DNA from 3 places in the Lactococcus sp. KTH0-1S genome. Region 3 is predicted to be linked to each of the others. Evidence: riboswitches for the same ligand, from Rfam matches in the RefSeq annotation. Region 3 holds a riboswitch; each other region holds the start of a gene.
The links. A riboswitch is a leader RNA that binds a small molecule or an ion and turns the genes downstream of it on or off. The one in region 3 is predicted to bind magnesium.

Region 1 (7,048 bases), 490 kb from region 3:
ATGGCATTGATACTAACAGATCCATTGTCTTCATTTTTCAGGCTATATATAGCCTTTAGATAGTCTTGTTCATTTTTTGATGTTTTCATTTTTTTACCTTACTTTTCTTGATTTAATTATAGCATAGACTATACCAAAGTAAAATAAAAGTGGGATAAATTATCACCACTTTTATTTTTTATTTAAAGTAATTCACCGTATTTTGCAACAAATATTTTTTTAAATATGGTAACAAGAATCATATACATCACTACTGTTAAAAATAGCCATGGAAAAAAGTTAATTGGTAAAGCCATTAAACCAATTGATTCTCCAAAGCTTGTGAATGGAATGATTGTGAGTCCAATGATTCCCATGAAAGTTAAGATTGTTAGTGGAGCCGAAGCACGACTTTGTAAAAATGGAATTTTAGGAGTCCGAATCATATGGATAACCAAGGTTTGAGTCCACATTGATTCAACAAACCAGCCAGTATGGAAGAGCGCAATAAATCCAATATATGCTGCACTTCCAGGAACAAGAGAGCTAAATGGTCCAAATGTCGCTGGACAAATCACAAAGAACATTAGAAGATAAGTTGTAATATCGAATACGGAACTTGTTGGGCCAATCCATAACATGAATTTACTTACAGAACTTGCATCCCATTTTCTTGGAACAACCAAATATTCTTCATCGACATTATCCCAAGGAATAGCGGTACAAGAGAAATCATAAATTAAATTAAGTAAGAGAATATGAATAGATAGCATTGGGATAAATGGTAAAAATGCACTAGCGATTAGAACCGAGAACATATTACCAAAGTTAGAACTTGCTGTCATTTTGATATACTTAATCATGTTAGCATAGGTTTTTCTTCCTTCAATAATTCCTTTTTCAAGAACCATTAAATCTTTTTCTAACAAAATAACATCAGCTGACTCTTTGGCAATATCTACAGCACTATCTACTGAAATTCCAACGTCAGATGATTTCATTGCTGCTGCGTCATTAATACCATCTCCCATATAGCCGACACTATTGCCTGAATTTCTAAGTGTTGTTACTATTCTAGCTTTTTGTTGAGGTGATAACTTTGCAAAAACAGAAGCTTCCTTAGCAACCATTGCCAATTCATTATCATCTAATTGGTCGATATCAGAACCTAAAATAGTTTTATCAACTGGAAGTCCTACTTGTTTGCAAACTGAACGAGTAACTTTATCGTTATCACCAGTCAAGATTTTAACTGAAACACCATATTTATTAAGTGCTTTGATTGCTTTTGCTGTAGATTCTTTGGGTGGATCAAGAAAGGCAAGATAACCCATTAACACCATTTCAGATTCATCTTGAACCGAGAATGTATCTACTGGTGAAGGATTTGTTTTTTGAGCGACTAAAATCACGCGCATTCCTTCTTCGTTAAGTTCATCAACTTTTTTCAGAATGTATGCTCTGAGTTCAGGAGTTACAGGAACAACATTTCCCTTATCTTCGACTAAAGTACAGATGTCTAACATTTCTTCAGCTGCACCTTTAGTAATCATTTGCGTTTTTGAAGTCGCTCCATTAGTATTGCTTTTTACTACGACACTCATCCGCCGTCTTTCAAAATCAAAAGGAATTTCATCAACTTTTGTATATTTACTACTTAGACCACCCAGTTCAGGATTTTTATCTTGCTTGGCTTCGGCTCCTTCGATAATTGCCAAATCCATTAAATTCTTTAAACCAGTTTGGTAGTAACTATTCAAAAATCCATGTCTTAATACTCGAATATTTTCTTGCCCATGAATATCTAAATGACGCATTAATACTACTTTATCTTGTGTTAATGTTCCAGTTTTATCAGTGCAGAGAATATTCATTGAACCTAGATTTTGAATAGAATTTAGGTTCTTGATGATTGTTTTTTCTTTTGACATTGTGACTGCACCTTTTGCTAGGCAAGTTGTCACAATCATTGGTAACATTTCTGGTGTTAAACCAACAGCAACTGCTAAAGCAAATAGTGCGGCTTCCATCCAATCACCTTTAGTGAAACCATTGATCAATAAGACAAATGGAACCATAACTAACATAAAGCGAATGAGGACCCATGAAACTGAGTTAACGCCTTTTTCAAAAGTTGTTTGAGTTGAGTCTTCGGTTACACTTTTTGCCATTTCACCAAAAATGGTCGCATCTCCAGTTGCAATTACAATTCCATAAGCACTACCAGAAATGACATTTGAACCCATGAAGGCTAAGTTTACTGACTCTGTGATTGAATCATCTTTTTCATCAGTAGCTAAATCTAATTTTTCTACTGGTTCGCTTTCACCAGTTAAAGAGGCTTGGCTGATAAATAAATCTTTTGCTTGAATAATCCTAAGGTCTGCTGGAACCATGTCTCCAGCTGATAGATGGATAATATCGCCTACGAGAACTTCTTCAATAGGAATCTCTTGACTTCCTGATTCTAATCTATGAACGTTTGTCGTCGTCGTAATCATTTTTAAGAGATTCTCAGCAGCATTTCCACTTCTAGTCTCTTGAACGAAACGCAGAATTCCTGAGATTAAAACCATTGTAGTAATGATAATGAGTCCTTGTGGATTTTTCTCACCAGGGGCTGCTAAGATAATATCTGTAAAAGCTGAAACTAATGCTAAAACAAATAATATAACGGTAAAAGGATTGATAAACGCTTGATAAAGCCGTTTTATGAGTGAAGTTTTTTTACCACGCGTAATCGTATTATTTCCATATTGTTCACGAGAGATTTCTACTTGTTCTTCACTTAATCCTTTATTTGATGTTTTAAATTTTTGAAATAGCTCTTCTTTTGTAGACTTTTTTGCAAATTCTAATCTTGCTTTTATTTCGTTGTTATCTACAAATGTTGTGGCTCTTTTTGTATTTTCGAGTGTTTTTCTAATTTTTTTCATTGGTCTGTACCTCATATTCTATAATATTTTTGTGTGTACAGTCCCAAACTTTAGGCGCTTTAAAGAAGGTGATAAAAACGGAAAACTGCTCTTATCACGTTAATTATCTTCGGCCTATCAGGCTCGGGACTATTAATGGTCTGGGATTCCATTTCCGTTTTCACCTCCTTTTTAAATATAAAAAAACCTTGCCTACAAAACTTAAACGTAGGCAAGGGAATAATTCCAAAAAAGATACCACTACTATAGAGTGAATCAGTTACAAGCTATCGTTCAAGCTTTAGCTCCGCAGGGCAATGTTGTTGCACTATTTCACGCCTTGTTTGTCGACGTGAACTGTTAGCCCTCTCATCGTGTCTCCACGACTCTGCGGCAGCAACCCGTATCCCTTGCGGTAGCCTCACCTACCGACGATTATGTCATTGACATAACCTTTATTATTATAACTGACATATTCTTTTTTGTCAATCTTTTTTATTTTTAATTTACTATAGACTCTGTTGCACCATTCATTGCCCAATCTTTTGATAAAAATAACGAATTATCAATATGATAGTTGACCTTACTTGGTGTCTTCATGAATTTTTCAATCGCTTTGTCTGTAGCTAGCCAACCTTTAGTACCAAAGTGGACAGTATCACCAGAGGCATAAGGCGTATTATACATATCTGTTAAGTCAGCAATTTGATAAAAGCCTTGACTACGCAATTGTGTTTTAATTTTAGAGCTGAAATTTTCGAGTGTTGCTTTTGATACTCCAGTGTAAGATGACCATGACCCATTTACTGGTTGAATAACAAATAAAACATCATTATTATTTTTGGCAAACACATTTAAGAGCTGTTGGAAATCCTGATACTCTGGACTTTCTAAATAAGAAACATGTTTTTTGAAATTTTCAAGATGTTTGTATTTAGATTTTATTTTCTTATCCCAAACTTGGTTATTGATTTGGAAAGGATTGTTATTTGAACTATCTTTTCCTTGGTCAATCGCCAATTTTTCTAAGTTTTCAGAGGTTGGATCATTGGGTAATTCTTTAGCAAACTTATTAATTTTTGGTGTAAGTCCAAGAGGTTGTGCTGTGAATTGTGAAACACTTGAGAAGAGTAAATCTTCTTTTCGCCAAAATTGAAGATTGGTCGCCACAGTCATTTTTTGTAGAGTGGTCAATGGTTTTTTATCTGCTAAACGTTCAAGAGAATTATAAATCGTCTCTTCAGATTTAAGCGATCTAAATCTTAATAAATGTTTTGCAAGTTGAGTGGTTGTATCTGCTTTAGGGTCTACTTCTTTTAACCAACCGTAAATCTCACCTTTGGATACAAAGTTTTTCAATTCACTTTCAACAATTCCTTGTTTTGAAAACCATTGTGGACTAATGACAAAAACAATTTTACGATTTTTTAACTCATTTGCCACAGAGTTCATATAGAAAAAGTGGGTTAAAGTAGTTGTTCCTGGTTGTCCTACTAAGAATGGCGTAAAACCAGAATTGTATTTTTTGAAATAGGCACTTGGGTGAAAAGAATCCACATGTTCCATTTCTGATGAACCAAGCACTGGTAAAAACTCGGGGTCTGAATAGGCTTGTTTTTTAATTGAATAGCCTGTAAAGCTTGGAGTATTTAGTGGTGATTGAGCAAATTTAACAAGTTGGTCTTTTGAGTATTTCATACCAACATTTATTGGAAGAAATATCAGTAAGCCAACAAGGGCTAAAGCTGCTATTAATGGGCCAATGGCTCTAAAAATTTTAATTTTCATCCTTTTTTTCCTGAACGCGTGCTGCTATTTTATTTGCTGTATTCCAATCTTCACGGTCCATTTCTGATGGTGGAAGACTGATATCAAAAGCGCCTTCTAATTCAACAATGAGCATGATGGCTCTCATTGAATCAAGAATTCCTTCTTCAAATAAATCCATGTCTAAGTCTTCACGGAATTCGTCTGTGCCTGATACGGTTTCGATAATATCAAAAATTTGTTCTTTCATTTTGTTTCTCCTAATGTTTTTTTATGATATGCCTAACGCCTTTTAGAAGTTAGGAAGTGGGAAATGTGGATCTATGCAGTGCATAATGATGTGATTTGGTATTCCTGAGAAAATAAGGAAACTGATAAATACTAGATTAAATGTAATGAAAATACTTATGGCACTTGTCCATTTATTATCTGGAATTTTCCAGTTTTTACGTTTCTTCAGACGTTTCCATGCGTCATACCCAATCATTAACATGGCGTGGTAGAAACCATAAAGGATGTAATACCAAGTTAAACCATGCCAGAATCCCATGAGTAACATATTTGCGAGGTAACCAATATTTGAGATGGTTACCATATTTTTAGACCATTTTTTAACCATGAATGTTTTCACTAATCTCATGAATACAAAGTCACGGAACCAAAAACTCAAGGTCATGTGCCATCTTTGCCAAAAATCATGAATATTTTTTGCTAAGAAGGGTTTGTTAAAGTTATGTGGGAGGTCATATCCCATTAAATTGCTGACACCAATGGCAAAGAGCGAGTAGCCAGCAAAATCAAAGAATAGATAGAGTCCGTAAGCATACATTGATGATGAAACATTCAAAAAGCTTGGGTGTATCGTTGCAGAGATTGCAATACCATGTAGCCAATATTGGTCAATCAAGTATCCGATGATAAATTTATAAAGGAAACCTTGGAAAATTCTAAAGACTCCTTTATTTAATAAATCAAGGTATTTTTCAGTGACAACTGGCGCTTTTAGTTCTTTAACAAAACGTCGGAAGCGGTCAATTGGTCCTGATGAAATCGTTGGATAAAAATAGAGGAAATATAGAAATTCTTTAAGAGGAACGGCTTTAATAAGTCCGTCTCGTATTTCCATAATCATGGCTACTGTCTTAAAACTGATGTAAGAGATTCCTAAGAATCCAAGAATTGAACCTGGTCCAGGTCCTGGATTGAACAGAGGATGCACTTTGACAATCACTAATGGCAAAATAGAGAGCAGAACGATGAGGTAGAAAACAAAACTCTGATTCTTATTTTGTTTTACTCGATACCACTCATAGAATTTTACAATGATAGTCTGGAAGACTCCGAAGCCGATTAATGCCCAAATTGTCACTGTTCCCGAAAATGTCAGCCAAAGAAAAGCGATGGTCAATAGGACTTGATACCACATGAGCTTTTTGCCCAGAAGCTGGGCAATAACGATAGGAATTAAAGCAAGTCCTAAAATCACGAAGTAAAAGGGTGTGGAATAGGGTTGCACTAGTTGTCACCTCGCTCTTTTTGGGCGAGTGCCTTACGGTCAACTTTGCCATTTTGATTCAATGGGAACTTTTTAAGATAAACAAACTTAGTTGGCATCATGTAATCCATAATTGTTTTTGAAAGTTCAGCTTTGAGTTCTTTTGTGAAGGCGCGTTCGGCTGCACGGTCTTCAAATGTTTTTTCTGTTTCTAAATAAGCGATTAATGCGGTGACTTTATGCTGGTCATTCGTTTTCGGTAAGACTACCGCTTTTTCAATCTCTCTTAAGTTCTGAATATTGGCTTCAATATCTTGAAGTTCAATACGGAATCCGTTAAATTTAACTTGAAAATCAATTCGCCCTTGGTAACGAAGCATTCCGTCAGTGGCAATTGAACCGGCATCTCCTGTATGATAAGCGGGTTTTCCGTCCACTGTGAAAAAGGCTTGCTCAGTTTTTTCTGGATTTTCAAAGTAACCTTTGGCTACCGAATCACCAACAATGATGATTTCCTTATCCATAATTTTTAAGTCAACACCTGGTTTGGCAAAACCAATTGGGACACGGTCATTTTCTGTCAGTAATTCTTTCGTGATTTTTACTGACGAAATAGCTCCAGTCGCTTCTGTTGGACCATAGGTATTGTATATATTTGCTGACGGAAAAGCTGTCAGTAATTTTTCTGCTGTTTTCTTTGTTAATTCTTCACCGCAGAAAATAAATTGAACTAATTGAGGGTGTTCTTTCTCAGTGAACGAAGGGTCCAATAAGCAAATATCAACAAATGATGGTGTTGAAATCCAAGTATTAATGACCGTTTTGTTCAAACGTTCAAAAAGTAATTTGAAGTTGGTTGTTTCATCACGTGAGAGTGAAATTAATGTTCCGC
Region 2 (7,048 bases), 800 kb from region 3:
TATTAGTTTTTGGGAGAAATAGTAATTTTGTAGCCGGAGTTGATCAATTATTATAGGACTTAACCAACAATATAAACCATAATGATTCAAACATACCTCTGTAAATAAAAATAGCTATATTATTTTTAGTAGATGCTATTTTTAAAGAACCCAGTTGTAAACTGGCTAATGTATTAGATTTAAAAAAAGTTATTGATATTTAATTTAGAGAAGATAATGATATGTTACAAAAGTTTCTACCGCGAGTTTTGTGGTGCGTATGGTAGTTGGTGGAATGCTAGCTGGGGGAATGGTGAAGATTGGGCAGCTTCAGCAAGTGCAGATGGATTTACAGTTGATAATAATCCTGTAGCAGGATCTACCATAGCAGTATTTGGACCGAATGTTCGAGGTGGAAGCTATGGGCATGTGGCAGTCGTTGAGAGTGTAAACAAAGCAGCAGGAACAATGGTGATCGGAGAGGCTATTGACCTAGGGAATGGTTATTTTAACACAACCAGTACAGTAAAAATAAGTGATGCAAACTATGGCTTTATACATGTTTAAGATTAATATTTAAATAAAAAACATTTAGGATATGGAATTTATCTCACATCCTAAATGTTTTTTTCTATTCAAAGAATTATAGGTATTGCTTAAATTAATTTGCAAGTGTAACTAGAATACTTATTAAACGGCAATAATCCTCCTAAATAACAAAATGAAACAAATAAGAAGGTGAAATCAGATAATATGCTTTGTACACTTTGTTGTTATAAAAATAAGCGTTCTCAGGTTGGAAAGGCTTTTACGTTTACGGTTGTAAACGATTTTCTTTACTTAAAAAAATTTAATTGATATACTTATAAATAATAGATAAAGAATTGAAGGACTTGATATGGATACAAAACCATTTATTATAAAGAAAATAACACTGAGAGCTTCTAATATTTCTGTAATGCGAAATTTTTATGAGAATCTACTACAATTTCATGTGATAAGTGAGACTGATAGTAGTGTTTCTTACGCTTTCAGGGAAAATGAAGAAGCTTTTCTCACTCTGGAATTTGGAGGTAGACTTAGAAAGAAAAATACAGCAGGTTTATTTCACTATGCAATATTGTTTCCTGATGTATCGTCAAAGGCGACAATAGTAGATAGAATTATTAAAAACAATTATCCAATAGGAGCTGGAGATCATTTAGTAAGTGAATCATTTTATATTAATGATCCAGAGGGAAATGGCATAGAGCTATATCACGATAGAGACTCTACTGAGTGGATTTGGGAAGATGGTAAAGTTAAAATGGGGACTTTACCAGTTGATGTTCAAGCTTTATTAGATCAAAAAAATAACCATTTAGATTATCCTAAAAATATGAAAATTGGTCATCTGCATTTCACGGGTAATTCAATTGCTAAATCAGATGAATTTTTTAATGAGCTATTAAATACCGATTTGGTATCATTTGTCGGGGATACGGCTCACTTTTATTCTCAGAATCACTATCATCATCATTTTGCCACAAATATTTGGGAGGGTGAAAATATAAATAAAAGAAATTTATTAGAAAATGGTATATTAAAATGGGAATTAGAAGTATCTAAAGATTACTATGACTCAATTTCACAAAGAATAATAGAGAAAGGTATTCCATTTAAAGATGATGAAAACTCAATCTCTATAGAAGATCATGTTGGATCGAAACTTATTCTATTTAAAAAAATATAGTATATTTATCATTCAAAAAAATTATTTATTGAACTTCTTATTTTATCTCTCTTATACAACAGTGGTGAATCCAAAACTTAACTATGAAAAAGTAGCACTAACTATATAGTGCCTCAATAGCCATGCTGAACAATAAGAGTCTAAGCATAGCAATGACATAAAAAAATACAATGATTGACTCTATATCAATAAAAATTTCATAAAATATTACTACTTCAAAAGTGCTATTAAGTAGTAATTAAATCTATTAAAATAAAAACAAAATAATTAAACTAAAATTTATTTTTGAATAATACGAGATAATCAGGGTGTGCATGCTTGGCTTTTAGTGAATTTTGTTATAATACATTACATAGAAAACCTAATAGTTTAACATTTGAAGGAGATGATTTATGAAAGATAAACAGTTATATCAAATAGCAAGTATTTGTTTTTTTATTGCAGGTCTTATATTTTTGATATTTGGACAAAGTCAACACACTATTTTCTTATTAGGTGTGTTATTTATAATTTTATCCATTAGTTTTATGGCTATTAGCAGAAATATACCAAAATGATAGGACTAAAATTGAAAGGCGCTTGTAAATATAAATAATATAAATACAAGAATTTTACTTTATTTTTGAGCGAGTTGTAAATCTGATTTTGTTTTAAAAAAATGGTAATGGTGAAAGTTAAAAAGACGAAATCGAATATTACTTATTACATGACACAGGTTTACTTTGATAGATAATCAAAAAAATTTCCTAGAGCCGGTTACATTGCAACGATTGAAGGTATTTTATAGGTTGATTTATAGTACATTTAGTAGATGCTTCAAGCCACATATTACTTGACTTTTAAAAATTTACTAGCCTATAATCATTGGTATAACAACAAATAAAAAATAACTTTCAAAAACCATCTAGCATGGACAGTTGATAAAATAAGTCGTGATGCCCGTATTGCTTTGGGGATTCGATAAATCTAATAAAAAACTCCTTAGTCAATACTGGCTAAGGAGTTTTTTATTTATTAACGAAATTCATTATTCCATTATAAGCTTTTTGTCTGTATATTTTAATCTTTGGTATTTTATTTTAAAAAATAGAATTTTTTCTTAGTTCTAATTTCTAAAAACTTAGTCATAACAAGAGGTTTAATCTAATAAAAAACATTTAAATTAGGTAATGCATTTGTTATTTGACTAAAAATATAGGTTATGTTATAATTTTTTTGCTTAGGAAATATTTTGAAAATTTAATTTAAGCAATTTTGGTTAGAGATTTTCTAACCATCGGTAGGTGAGGCTACCACAGGGATACGGGTTGCTGCCGCAGAGTCGTGGAGACACGATGAGAGGGCCAACAGTTCACGTCGAAAAAAGAAGGCGTGAAATAGTGCAACAACATCGCCCTGCGGAGCTAAAGCTTGAACGATACTGGGTACTTTAGTTCACTTGATAGTGTATCTTTTTGAAATCATACCTTGTCTACGTTCAACCGGCGTAGGCAATTTTTTTATAAAAAAGAAGGTGGTGAAAATGGATGGACAGAATAACAGTGGCTCAGACCCTGGGAGCTATAGGAAGAAAGATAGCATAAAAGTGGACAAGCATTTTTATCACTTCAATCTAATCTAGTTCTCTGAGTTGGAGCTATACAATCAAAATCTACTATAAATCAAAAATTGAGGTACAAGCCGATGACAAAAATGTTAATTCATAAAATAAAACAAAATAATAAAATAAGGGAGAAAAAGTTAGTAATTGATTTGCAACTAGAAATACTCTTATCGTTCATTTGGAAAATTAACAAAGGAGGATTCCTTTATGGATAAAAAAATTACAAAAAATAGTTTTTTAGATTTATCTATTTTGATTCCTTACTTGATTCTTTCAGCTGTTGGCTTACTCATGGTGTTTTCAGCAACTGTCCCCTATCAAATTAACCGAGGACTATCTCCTTATCGATTGGCAATTTCTCAAGGAGTCTTTATAATTATAAGTTTTGTGGCTTTAATTATTATTTATCGAGTAAAATTAAGAATTATAAAAAATGAAAAGATTTTAAAAATAATTTTTCTAATTATTATCTTGCTGATGATTTATTCAAGGGTTGGACCTAATACATCAGCGAATGGAGCACATGGATGGATTCCCTTACCAGGGATTGGAACCATTCAACCTGTTGAATTTGCAAAACTTTTTACTGTCTGGTTTCTTGCATCTATCTTTTCTAACAGACAAGAAGAGATTGAGAAAAATGATATTCAAGCAATTTTTAAGGGTAACAATCTCATAAAAAAAGTTGTAGGGGGATGGCGATTTCCGATTATCTTACTAATGATAGTGGAACTCAGTATGCCTAATTTAGGAAATACAGCAATTATTGGGCTCTTAGCCTTGATAATGATTGGTGCAAGTGGAATTTCTTGGCGATGGTTTTCAGGTTATGGGAAGATGTTGCTTACGATTAGTCTTAGTTTTTTGCTCTTTCTTTTTATCAGTGGAGGCGATTTGATTCCAGGATCTTATATTAATGCTCGATTTAAAGCATTCGTTAATCCTTTTACTGACTTGGCTTCTTCGGGTCATCAACTTGCTAATTCATATTATGCGATCGTAGATGGTGGCTGGTTTGGAAGAGGACTTGGGAATTCGATTGAAAAACAAGGATTTTTGCCTGAAGCTCATACAGATTTTATATTTTCAGTAATAGTAGAAGAATTGGGAATCATTGGTGGAATAATAATCCTAGCTGTCATTTTTTTCATGATTACCCGAATGCTTTTGGTGGGGATGCGGGCAAAAGATCCATTTAATTCAATGATTTCAATTGGTTGTTCATCTTTTTTGTTGATACAAGTTTTTGTCAATTTAGGTGGAGCAATTGGGTTGGTTCCAGAAACAGGAGTCACCTTTCCCTTTTTATCACAAGGTGGATCCTCATTTTTAATTTCAACTTTGGCAGTAGGACTGGTTTTGAATAGCTCGGCTGACGAAAAATTAAAGAGTTTAAGTAAGTTATAATTTTTAATAAAAGAAAGAAGTATTTTTGATATGAAAAGAAAAGAAATTAGACAAAAGAAAAAAATAAAAAGGTCTAAAAAAGTATATTTTGTTCGTTTTATGTCCTTTTTTGTTATTTTAGTCGTGGCAGTTAGTGCGGTTATCTACGTTCAAGCAGAAAAAACATTAACGAAAACTCATGTAAATACAAAAATAAAAAGTTCTAGTATATCTGCAAAGAAACCACTAACTATATTACTTATGGGAGTTGATACTGGCGATAATAGTCGAGGGGGTGCAGATTCATGGAATGGAAATTCAGATTCTCAAATTATTTTAACATTGAATCCTCGGACAAAAACAACCACTATTATTTCAGTGGAACGAGATACGATGACGAATATTGAAGATGCATCTGGAAAAATTCAATCTACTCAAAAAATGAATGCTGCTTATCCTTTAGGATTTAATAATGGTGGGTTATCTTCTGCTGTCACTTATGCTATGAAAACCATTGGTAATCAAGTAGGACTTAATCTTAATAATTTTATGATCGTTAATATGGACGGTTTAGTAAATCTCGTGAATGACGTTGGAGGAGTAGAAGTTGTAAATGATACTAATGGCTCAGATGTCTATCAGGGGACTGATTCAGGTAAAATAACTTTGCCTGGTTCAGATAAAACTGTAGATAGTGGAGCGATTTATATCTCAAATACAGAACCTGAATATAAAGCTTATGTTCCTTATCTTTCAGGAAATCCTAAGCAGCTCATCAACGGAGAACAAGCCTTAGTTTTTGCTCGAGATAGAGATACGTTAGCCAATGGGAATTATGGACGCGCCGCTCATCAACGAGAAGTTATGACTGAATTAATGAACAAGATGCTTAGTCTTAATAGTGTTTTTAAATATCAATCATTTTTAAATGATATTTCATCAGATTTTAAAACGAACATTTCGATAAATCTTGCTAATTTGACCGCACTTATGGCCTATAAAGATTGTCTTAACAAGGTAGTTTCTGTTCAATATCAAGGGGTAAGTCAAATGGTAGATGGCGGAAGTTATGAATTCATACCAGAAAATGTGGATTTGGCTATTCAAAATTTAATGAGACAAGCAAATGATGAGTCTGTCACTGATAAGCTTGATCAAAGTGTAATTACATATGAAAACTATTTTGGAAGTCAAACTGACCAATATTATATGCCTTCTGCGACGGTAACTATCAAAGGTGAAAAAAGTGAAACTTATGGAGTGGATACTAAAGGGAGTCTAGTAAAAATAAATAAGGAGAATGCCCAAGATTATGTTTCAAGTCAAGGAGGAGCTTTAGCCGCTAATTAAAATAGAGATAATAAAATAATGTTAACCAGTTGACATTGTTTTATTTATAGGATATACTTAACTGGTTAACTAAATTAATAAATGAAAGGATAATATTTTGGCGAAGAAATCAAAAATTGCTAAATTTAAAAAGCAACAAAAATTAGTTGCTCAATATCAAGAGCTTAGACAGGAACTTAAGAAAGAAAAAAATTATGAAGCTCTCCGAAAACTGCCTAAAGATTCTCATCCCAATCGAATGAAAATGCGAGATCGAATTGACGGAAGACCCAGAGCCTACATGCGAAAATTTGGTATGTCACGAGTTAATTTTAGAAAATTGGCGCATGAAGGTAAGATTCCAGGGGTTAAGAAGTCAAGCTGGTAGAAATCTTTTTGAAAAATTTTATGGGATATGATAAAAATATTTTTTATTAAGTAATTTAAAGAATACTTCATCTTAATGAATGGAGTATTTTTTCTCTATTTTTCTTAAGTAAAATTTAAGTCTTAAGTCCGAGAAAAAGTAAGCTTTTTTTTGGTACAATAGATTTATGAATAAAAAATTGAAAGCAATCTTTATTATAGAAATTTTTATTGTATTAGGATTGATTTTTCATGTGATTAGTACACCGCGTATGTGGGTAGTTCTAGCTTTAGCTATTCTCTTTACTATCTTGGCGACTCGTTCGCGTGCGCGTGTATTACGTATCATCAGTTTCATTTTTTGGGCAATATCGGTAATGATTCTCTTCACAGTTGGATGGTTCTGGTTAGCAATTATCTTCCCTACGATTGCTTGCATCGTTTTTTGGAAAAATAATCCACGAGAAGGAGGAGTAAGAAATTTTTCTTACGAAGATATTTCTCAAGATGAATCTGAGTCAATCATGAATGAAAATCAAAATGATATCATTGATCTTGATGATGTTACTTTTAAACCTTCTGGAAATAGTCTTTCTATTAAAAAAATGACAGGTAATACAAAAATTATTGTTCCTGATGACGTAGGAGTTTCG
Region 3 (7,048 bases):
CTACTGTATTAACTGAAGCCGAAGGTCCTCCATAAGTATAGGCAGCTTCTATCCGTTGCATACCTTTATATGATTTTGAATCAATTTGAACAAAACTATCGCGAGGGATACTACAAAAAGTTGTCGTTTTTGTTTTTTTATTAATTGTAATAATCATCATCGCATCCGTTCGCGTCGTTCCCAAATTCCTCTCTTGAGTATTATCTAAACCCATGATCAAAAATGACTCTGTATCCTTATGTTTCTCAGATTTATAGTTGTTATCAACTTTATGATAACCTTTGTCTAATATATTATTTAAGCGATGATTGGCCATCGCGATATACCCAAATACTCCAACTCCTATTATTATTACTAGAGATATGAGAAATCCGGCTATTTTTTTTATTTTATTATTTCTTTTTCTCCTATGTGGAATCATATTAATTTTTCTTCCTTTCTTTTAACTACTAAAAATTTTTATTAACATTAAGTTCTGTCATGACTACCATCTCATTAGTAATTTCTTCAACAATACTTGAGATACTACTTATAGTTCTATGATTTCTTGGGATATCAATGTTGTAAACTTTCGCAATCCTCCCTGGATTTGAATCTAACAATATAATCCTATCAGACATTTGCACTGCTTGTTCTATATCGTGCGTAATCATTACAATTGATTTTGTGACAATTTGTTGACTTAACCACATACTAATAAGTTGATCTGACAGCTGTTTGGATGTTACAACATCTAAAGCAGAAAAAGGTTCATCAAGTAATAATAATGTAGGTTCTGCGGCTAAAGCTCTAGCAAATCCAACTCTTTGTTTCATTCCGCCAGAAATTTCTCTTGGATATGATTTTTCATTACCCTCTAGACCAATCATTTTTATTAGTTTTTTTACTCTATCGTTAATTTCATTTTTAGATATTTTCAAATTATTATCTATGCCAAATGAAACATTTTTATGAACATTTAACCATGGAAATAGAGCAAAATTCTGAAAAACCATACTAATATTTGGATCCGGTTCTTTAATCTTTTTTCCTTCAAAGATGATTTCTCCATGACTTGGATGAACAAGACCAGCTAAACTTCTCAATAATGTCGATTTCCCTGCTCCTGATTGTCCAATAAGACTTACAAATTCTCCTTCCTTTACGGTAAAGTTTATGTCTTTCAGAACTTGTATATATTTCTTTGATCTTTCTACTCCATAATCTTTGCAGAGTGAAGTTACTTTTATTAAATTTTTCTTTTCCATTCTTATTTCCTCCCTTTTTAATAATGGAATTTTTCTCTAGCATATTTGTAAAGTGGTTGCCAAACGAATATAATACACAATCCTACTACAGCACACATCGCCAAAGTACCAAGTGCTGATTTATCTTTAATTCCATCATTCACAGCAATATATTGCCCTAAGCCAGTAACATTTATTGTTTCTTTACCCCACTGTAGGCTTTCCGCTGATATATCTGCATTCCATGCTGCTCCCGCAGCATTTATGATAGCTGTTATCAAGTACGGAAACATTGATGGAATGAGATAGCGAGTCCACCACTTAAACTTGGATAATGGAAAAATTTTTGTGACTTCTTTTATATCATCTGGTATTGCTAAATACCCAGCAATAACATTGAAAAAGTAATACCATTGACAACCAACCATGATTAGCGGCAAAATCCACCACTCAAGTTGCTTATACCCTAAACTAATAAAAATTACTATGAATGGAGTATATACGTTTGAAGGAATCGATCCAACAACTTGTCCAATTGGTTGGATAAATCTTAAACGTCTTTTGTTACTTGCAACCCAAACCCCAAGAGGTGTAAAAATCGCTGCTGCTATAAGCATTGCTAATACTACCCTCAATGTAGTTAAAAGCATTAAGTGAGGGATTATTGAAAAATCTTCATGAGGTAAGAATCTATAAAGTTTAATAGCAGAGATAACAACCGCATACCCTAAAAGGATATACCAAATGATTGAAATATATTTCTTAACTTTTCCTAGATATTTAAAAATAAGATTTATCCTAAGAATATACCAAACTCTAGGTAACTTAAAAATCCAGAAATCTTTTATTTTTTGAATCCATTTCATTAATATTTTTCCAAAATTAGATGCTTTTACTAAATTGTATACAATTGATTTTGGAGGATTACCTTGAGTTGTTCCTTCATCATAACGATAATAATAAGTAGCTTTAACCAAAGGTTGAAAAACTAAGAAATTTAGTATGACGACATTAATAATTAAAGCAATAACAGCGAAACCACAAGCTTTAAAGTCTGCTCGATCTAATGCAACTTGAATATAAGAGCCAATTCCTGGCAAAATTAAAGTTTCAGACTTAGGGATTGCGACGGTAACCTGTTCACTTGCAACAATAGCAAACCATGCTGCTGACTGAGATATGACAAGATTCCATAGTAGGCCTGGAATTGAATATACAAATTCAAGACGCCAAAATTTTTCCCAAGCACTGTATCGAAATTGCGATGTTACTTCTTTCAAATCTTTGGGAACTACTTCCATTATTTGGTAAAGTGACAACATGATGTTCCATGCTTGCCCAGTAAACACTGCAAAAATGGCAAGCGCTTCTGCTCCCATTACATTACCTGGATATAATCCAAGTAAAAATGCAGTAGTGAATGTCATGAAACCTAATAAAGGAACTGATTCTAAGAAATTGACCATCGGCAAAATAATTCTTCTTGCAGTTTTAAACTTTACTGCCAATACACCACAAATAACAGAGAATAAAATTGACCACATCATTCCTACAATCATGCGAAACATTGTTCGCATTGAAAAATACGCAAGGTTTCCAATAGATAAAAAATCGTGCATTTTCTTGACATCATCCACTGAACTTTGAGATGGTAACGATGAAAGGGGTTGGTTAATAGTTATTTGTGTCACAATAAGAATAAATGCAAACAAACAAATAATACCAATTAAAATAAAATCACCCATAATAGATTTTACTTTTGGTTGTTTTGTATCAAGATATTTTCTTCTTGACATAAAAAGCCTCCTTTTCATATAAAGGGAGGCTCTCAAAATCAATAGATTATTAGTCTATTTAATCACGACATTTGAGTTTTAGCTTTCTGAGACGTAAGAAATGATATTTCTAGTTATCTTGGAAAAGCCTTGATTCGACTAGTCCTGCTTTACCCATTATTGTCTCTCGACAGTTCTGAGCGATAACCTATGTTCTTCAGAGTAACCTCACCTAATATGATTAGTTTTTATTTACTACAAAAAAAGTATAGCACTAGCTATACTTTTTGTCAAATTAAAAGGGATGCCCTACTAAAATTCTTTTTATTTCAAATTTGAAATAAATTATTTTGAAAAATATTTTTTTAAAATAAATCAGGGACAATCCGTGTTCCTGCTCCAGTTTTGACAAAGTTTTTCACATTTTCAAGCGAAGTAATCGTGGCTTGGTTGCCAGTATTTTCGACAAAAGCAACAGCTGCTGCCACTTTTGGTTTCATAGAACCTGCCGCAAAATAACCTTCTTCTAGATATTGACGCATTTCCTTAACTGGTACAATTCCTAGAGCTTTTTGATTGGGTTTACCAAAATTTAAAAAGACATCACCGACAGAGGTAAAAATAACTAGTTCATCAGCATCAACAAGTTCTGCTAATTTTGCTGCGGAAAAATCTTTATCAATTACTGCTTCAACTCCTTGATACCCCTTATTTTTTTCAATAACAGGAATTCCTCCGCCACCAGATACTGTAACCAAAGCTGATGATTCTAACAATGGTTTAATTGCGTTAGCCTCAACAATTTTGAGAGGTAAAGGTGAAGGAACTACTCTTCGGTAACCTCGTCCAGAATCCTCAATCAATTTCCAATCAGGATATTGAGTCTGAATATTTTTAGCCTCTTCTTGGCTATAAAAAGGTCCAATAGGTTTTGTCGGATTTTTAAAAGCCTCATCATTAGCATCAACTACTGTTCTTGTCACTACAGAAACAAATGGAACATCAGACATTCCATTATTAGCAAGAGCTTCTGTAAAAGCTTGTGCCATCCAATAACCGATTTCCCCTTGAGTCATAGCAACAGCTGTATCAAGTGGCATTGCCGGATTTTTAACTGAATTACTTTCAAGTTGTTGCAAAAGTAAATTACCAACTTGCGGTCCATTTCCATGAGTGACAACCATTTCAACATCATTGTCTTTTATTAAAGGCATTAATTGATCGGCAGTCTTATTAAGTGCCGTAGATTGTGCTTGCGCTGTAGGGTCGCTAGTTAAAATAGCATTCCCCCCTAGAGCAACTACAATACGTTTTGCCATTTTCTGTTAAATCCTCTCTACTCCTTATTTGGCTTTAGGTTGTTGTTGAGTAATACAATGGATATTTCCTCCACCATAAACTACTTCAACAGTGTTCACGCCAACTATTTCCCGGTCTGGAAACATCTCTTGAACTTGTTTTAATGCCAGAGCATCATTTTCATCACCGTATTGTGGTACGATAACTCCTTTGTTTGTAATCAAGAAATTCATATATGAAGCTATACAAATATCTCCGTCTTCACGTGGCATTGTTCCTTCAACTGTATCAATTCTAAATTGTTTTTTAATCGTTACATTTTTAGCTGGACAAGTCAATTTATGAACTTTGAGTTGACGTCCTTTAGCATCTGTCATTTGGTTCAAGCGTTTATAGGCATCTTGTGCTGCTTCATAAAATGGTGACTTCTCATCCTCAGTATAAATGCATGCAACTTCCCCTGGCGCTACGAAGCAAGCAACATCATCCACGTGACCATTTGTTTCTTCCGGGTCAATTCCATCCCCAAGCCAAAGAATTTTTTCAGCATTCAAATGTTCTTTAAGTTTATTTTCAATGTCCTCTTTGCTCATGTGAGGATTACGTCCTTCAGATAAAAGGCACATTTCAGTAGTCAAAACTGTTCCTTGACCGTCAACATGGAATGAACCTCCTTCAAGAACAAAATCATCTGTCCGATAAGAGTCAACACGTTCTAATTCACAAACTTTTTGTGCCACTAGATCATCTTGATCCCAAGGAAAATATAGACCATCAACAAGTCCACCCCAAGCGTTAAAAGTCCAGTCATTTGCTCGAAGTTCGCCCTTATCATTAATTACAAAACTTGGCCCACAGTCACGAACCCACGAGTCGTTATTAGAAACTTCAAGCACACGCACGTCAGCGGGTAATTGATATCGAGCATTTTGATATTGGGCTTGTGAAACTAACATTGTTACTGGTGTAAATCTACTAATTGCTTTAGCAACATTAGTAAAGGCAATCTGAACAGGTTTTGCTCCATCACGCCAGTTATCTGGACGTTCGGGCCAGATCATAAAAATTTGATCTTGAGCTTCAAATTCACCAGGCATCCGAAAACCATCTTCTTTTGGTGTTGTACCAATAATACGTTTTGCCATTTTTTCTCTCCTATTTTTTTATTTTTTTAAATTTAATAATTAATTCACCAATCACAATAAAAATAATTGCGCCAATTGTAATCGGTAATTGTTCTGTCAATGACGCCTTATCATATTGCAAAGGTATGGCTGTAAAAATTAATGATATGATAATAATAATCATTGGTAAGGCCATATATACTTTCAAGATTCCGTCACTGCCACTCACTTTAAATGGACGTGGAGTCTCAGGGTCAATCTTGCGCAATTTATAAAAGGCAGGGAAGACCGGAATATAACTCAATAAAAATAGAACTAAATTTAATGAGAAGAATGACCAGAACAAATCTTGATTGGGTAATAATGGAGCAATCACAACAATAAATGTCGCTACAATCCCATTCATCAAAGCTGCACCCCAAGAAATTCCATTAGAAGCACGTCTTTTTGAGAAGAATTTAGGCATGTCGCCATTATCAGCAGCATAACTAGCAATATTATTAACCCCTTGTGACCAAGAAACCATATTACCCACTAAAGTCAGCATAAACAAGAAAGCGATTAAACTAATGAACCAACCTGTCGGTGTACCCAGCATCACTTGGAAACTATCTACCAATCCCGAACTTGTCGATAATTTATCGGTTGGAATAGCAACACCGATCCCAAAGGCCGAAAACATATAAATCGCTGCAATTACGATCCCACCAATGATGATTGATTGTGGGATTTGTTTCTTAGGATTTTCCATACTGTCAGCAAAAGTACAAATGACTTCAAACCCCAGTAAGTTAAAAATGATTACTGAGATAAATGATAGACTATGCAAATCAAAACTTGGAAGTAATGATGCTAAAGTATAATGATTTGCTACTCCCTTAGTCAAAGCTGAATAAACTCCTAAGCCTCCTAATGCTAATGCTAAGAATACCTTAATTACTGCGCCGCCATTTAAAATCCAAACGCTATCACTTACTGGATATAAACTAATCAAAACAATAACCCAGATGAAAATTAATTCAATTAATAGTGAAATACCTGTATTTAATTGAAAGCCAAACATTGTATGCAATAAATCAGGACAAAGTACAGCAAGTGAAGCCATCCATAATGGGAAGTTTACCCAATAAAACCATGAAGCACGCGCTCCCCAACGATGACCAAAGGCTTTTGTAATCCAATCATACAGCCCACCCTCACCAGTATAAGTTGTTCCAAGTTCAGATGTAATTAGACCATAAGGTAAGAGAAAAGCAACGATGAGAACAATCCACCAAAAGAACTGCGAGTTACCAATAGCAGCAACCGGTGCTGCTGCTTCGGCAACAAAAACAACACAAATGACAGAAAGAATAGCACTAAACAGACTAAATTTTTTCTTTCCATTTTCCATAAATGATACACTTTCTTATTTGGCTAAGTAAGCCTCTAACTCAGCCTTAGCTTTGGCTTGTGCTTTCAAATCATAAGGATTTTTTTCAGCATAATCGGACATCAACCAAACAAGGAGGGCACGAATTGAAGTCAAGCGATTTTCGGCTTCGTCAAAACAAATTGAGTTTGGACCATCAATAACCGCATCAACAACTTCTTCACCTCTTGAAGCTGGTAGACAATGCATAAA

Region 1: another riboswitch for magnesium. It lies ahead of mgtA (magnesium-translocating P-type ATPase); the one in region 3 lies ahead of ACRYLU_RS08355 (ABC transporter permease subunit).
Region 2: another riboswitch for magnesium. It lies ahead of ACRYLU_RS04610 (FtsW/RodA/SpoVE family cell cycle protein); the one in region 3 lies ahead of ACRYLU_RS08355 (ABC transporter permease subunit).

Annotation. Positions count from the first base shown of each region.
Region 1 is NZ_CP195165.1:1,245,502-1,252,549, forward strand. It holds gene ACRYLU_RS06115 (metal-dependent transcriptional regulator) at 1-89, opposite strand, end outside; gene mgtA (magnesium-translocating P-type ATPase) at 183-2,915, opposite strand; M-box (ykoK) riboswitch at 3,173-3,334, opposite strand; gene dltD (D-alanyl-lipoteichoic acid biosynthesis protein DltD) at 3,396-4,682, opposite strand; gene dltC (D-alanine--poly(phosphoribitol) ligase subunit DltC) at 4,672-4,911, opposite strand; gene dltB (D-alanyl-lipoteichoic acid biosynthesis protein DltB) at 4,954-6,177, opposite strand; gene dltA (D-alanine--poly(phosphoribitol) ligase subunit DltA) at 6,177-7,048, opposite strand, start outside.
Region 2 is NZ_CP195165.1:929,475-936,522, forward strand. It holds gene ACRYLU_RS04595 (CHAP domain-containing protein) at 217-546, shown strand; gene ACRYLU_RS04600 (VOC family protein) at 878-1,711, shown strand; gene ACRYLU_RS04605 (hypothetical protein) at 2,104-2,268, shown strand; M-box (ykoK) riboswitch at 2,980-3,141, shown strand; gene ACRYLU_RS04610 (FtsW/RodA/SpoVE family cell cycle protein) at 3,522-4,721, shown strand; gene ACRYLU_RS04615 (LCP family protein) at 4,752-6,050, shown strand; gene rpsN (30S ribosomal protein S14) at 6,148-6,417, shown strand; gene liaF (cell wall-active antibiotics response protein LiaF) at 6,584-7,048, shown strand, end outside.
Region 3 is NZ_CP195165.1:1,734,447-1,741,494, forward strand. It holds gene ACRYLU_RS08345 (LCP family protein) at 1-421, opposite strand, end outside; gene ACRYLU_RS08350 (ABC transporter ATP-binding protein) at 450-1,247, opposite strand; gene ACRYLU_RS08355 (ABC transporter permease subunit) at 1,265-3,022, opposite strand; M-box (ykoK) riboswitch at 3,079-3,248, opposite strand; gene arcC (carbamate kinase) at 3,367-4,320, opposite strand; gene aguA (agmatine deiminase) at 4,345-5,445, opposite strand; gene ACRYLU_RS08370 (APC family permease) at 5,456-6,817, opposite strand; gene ptcA (putrescine carbamoyltransferase) at 6,833-7,048, opposite strand, start outside.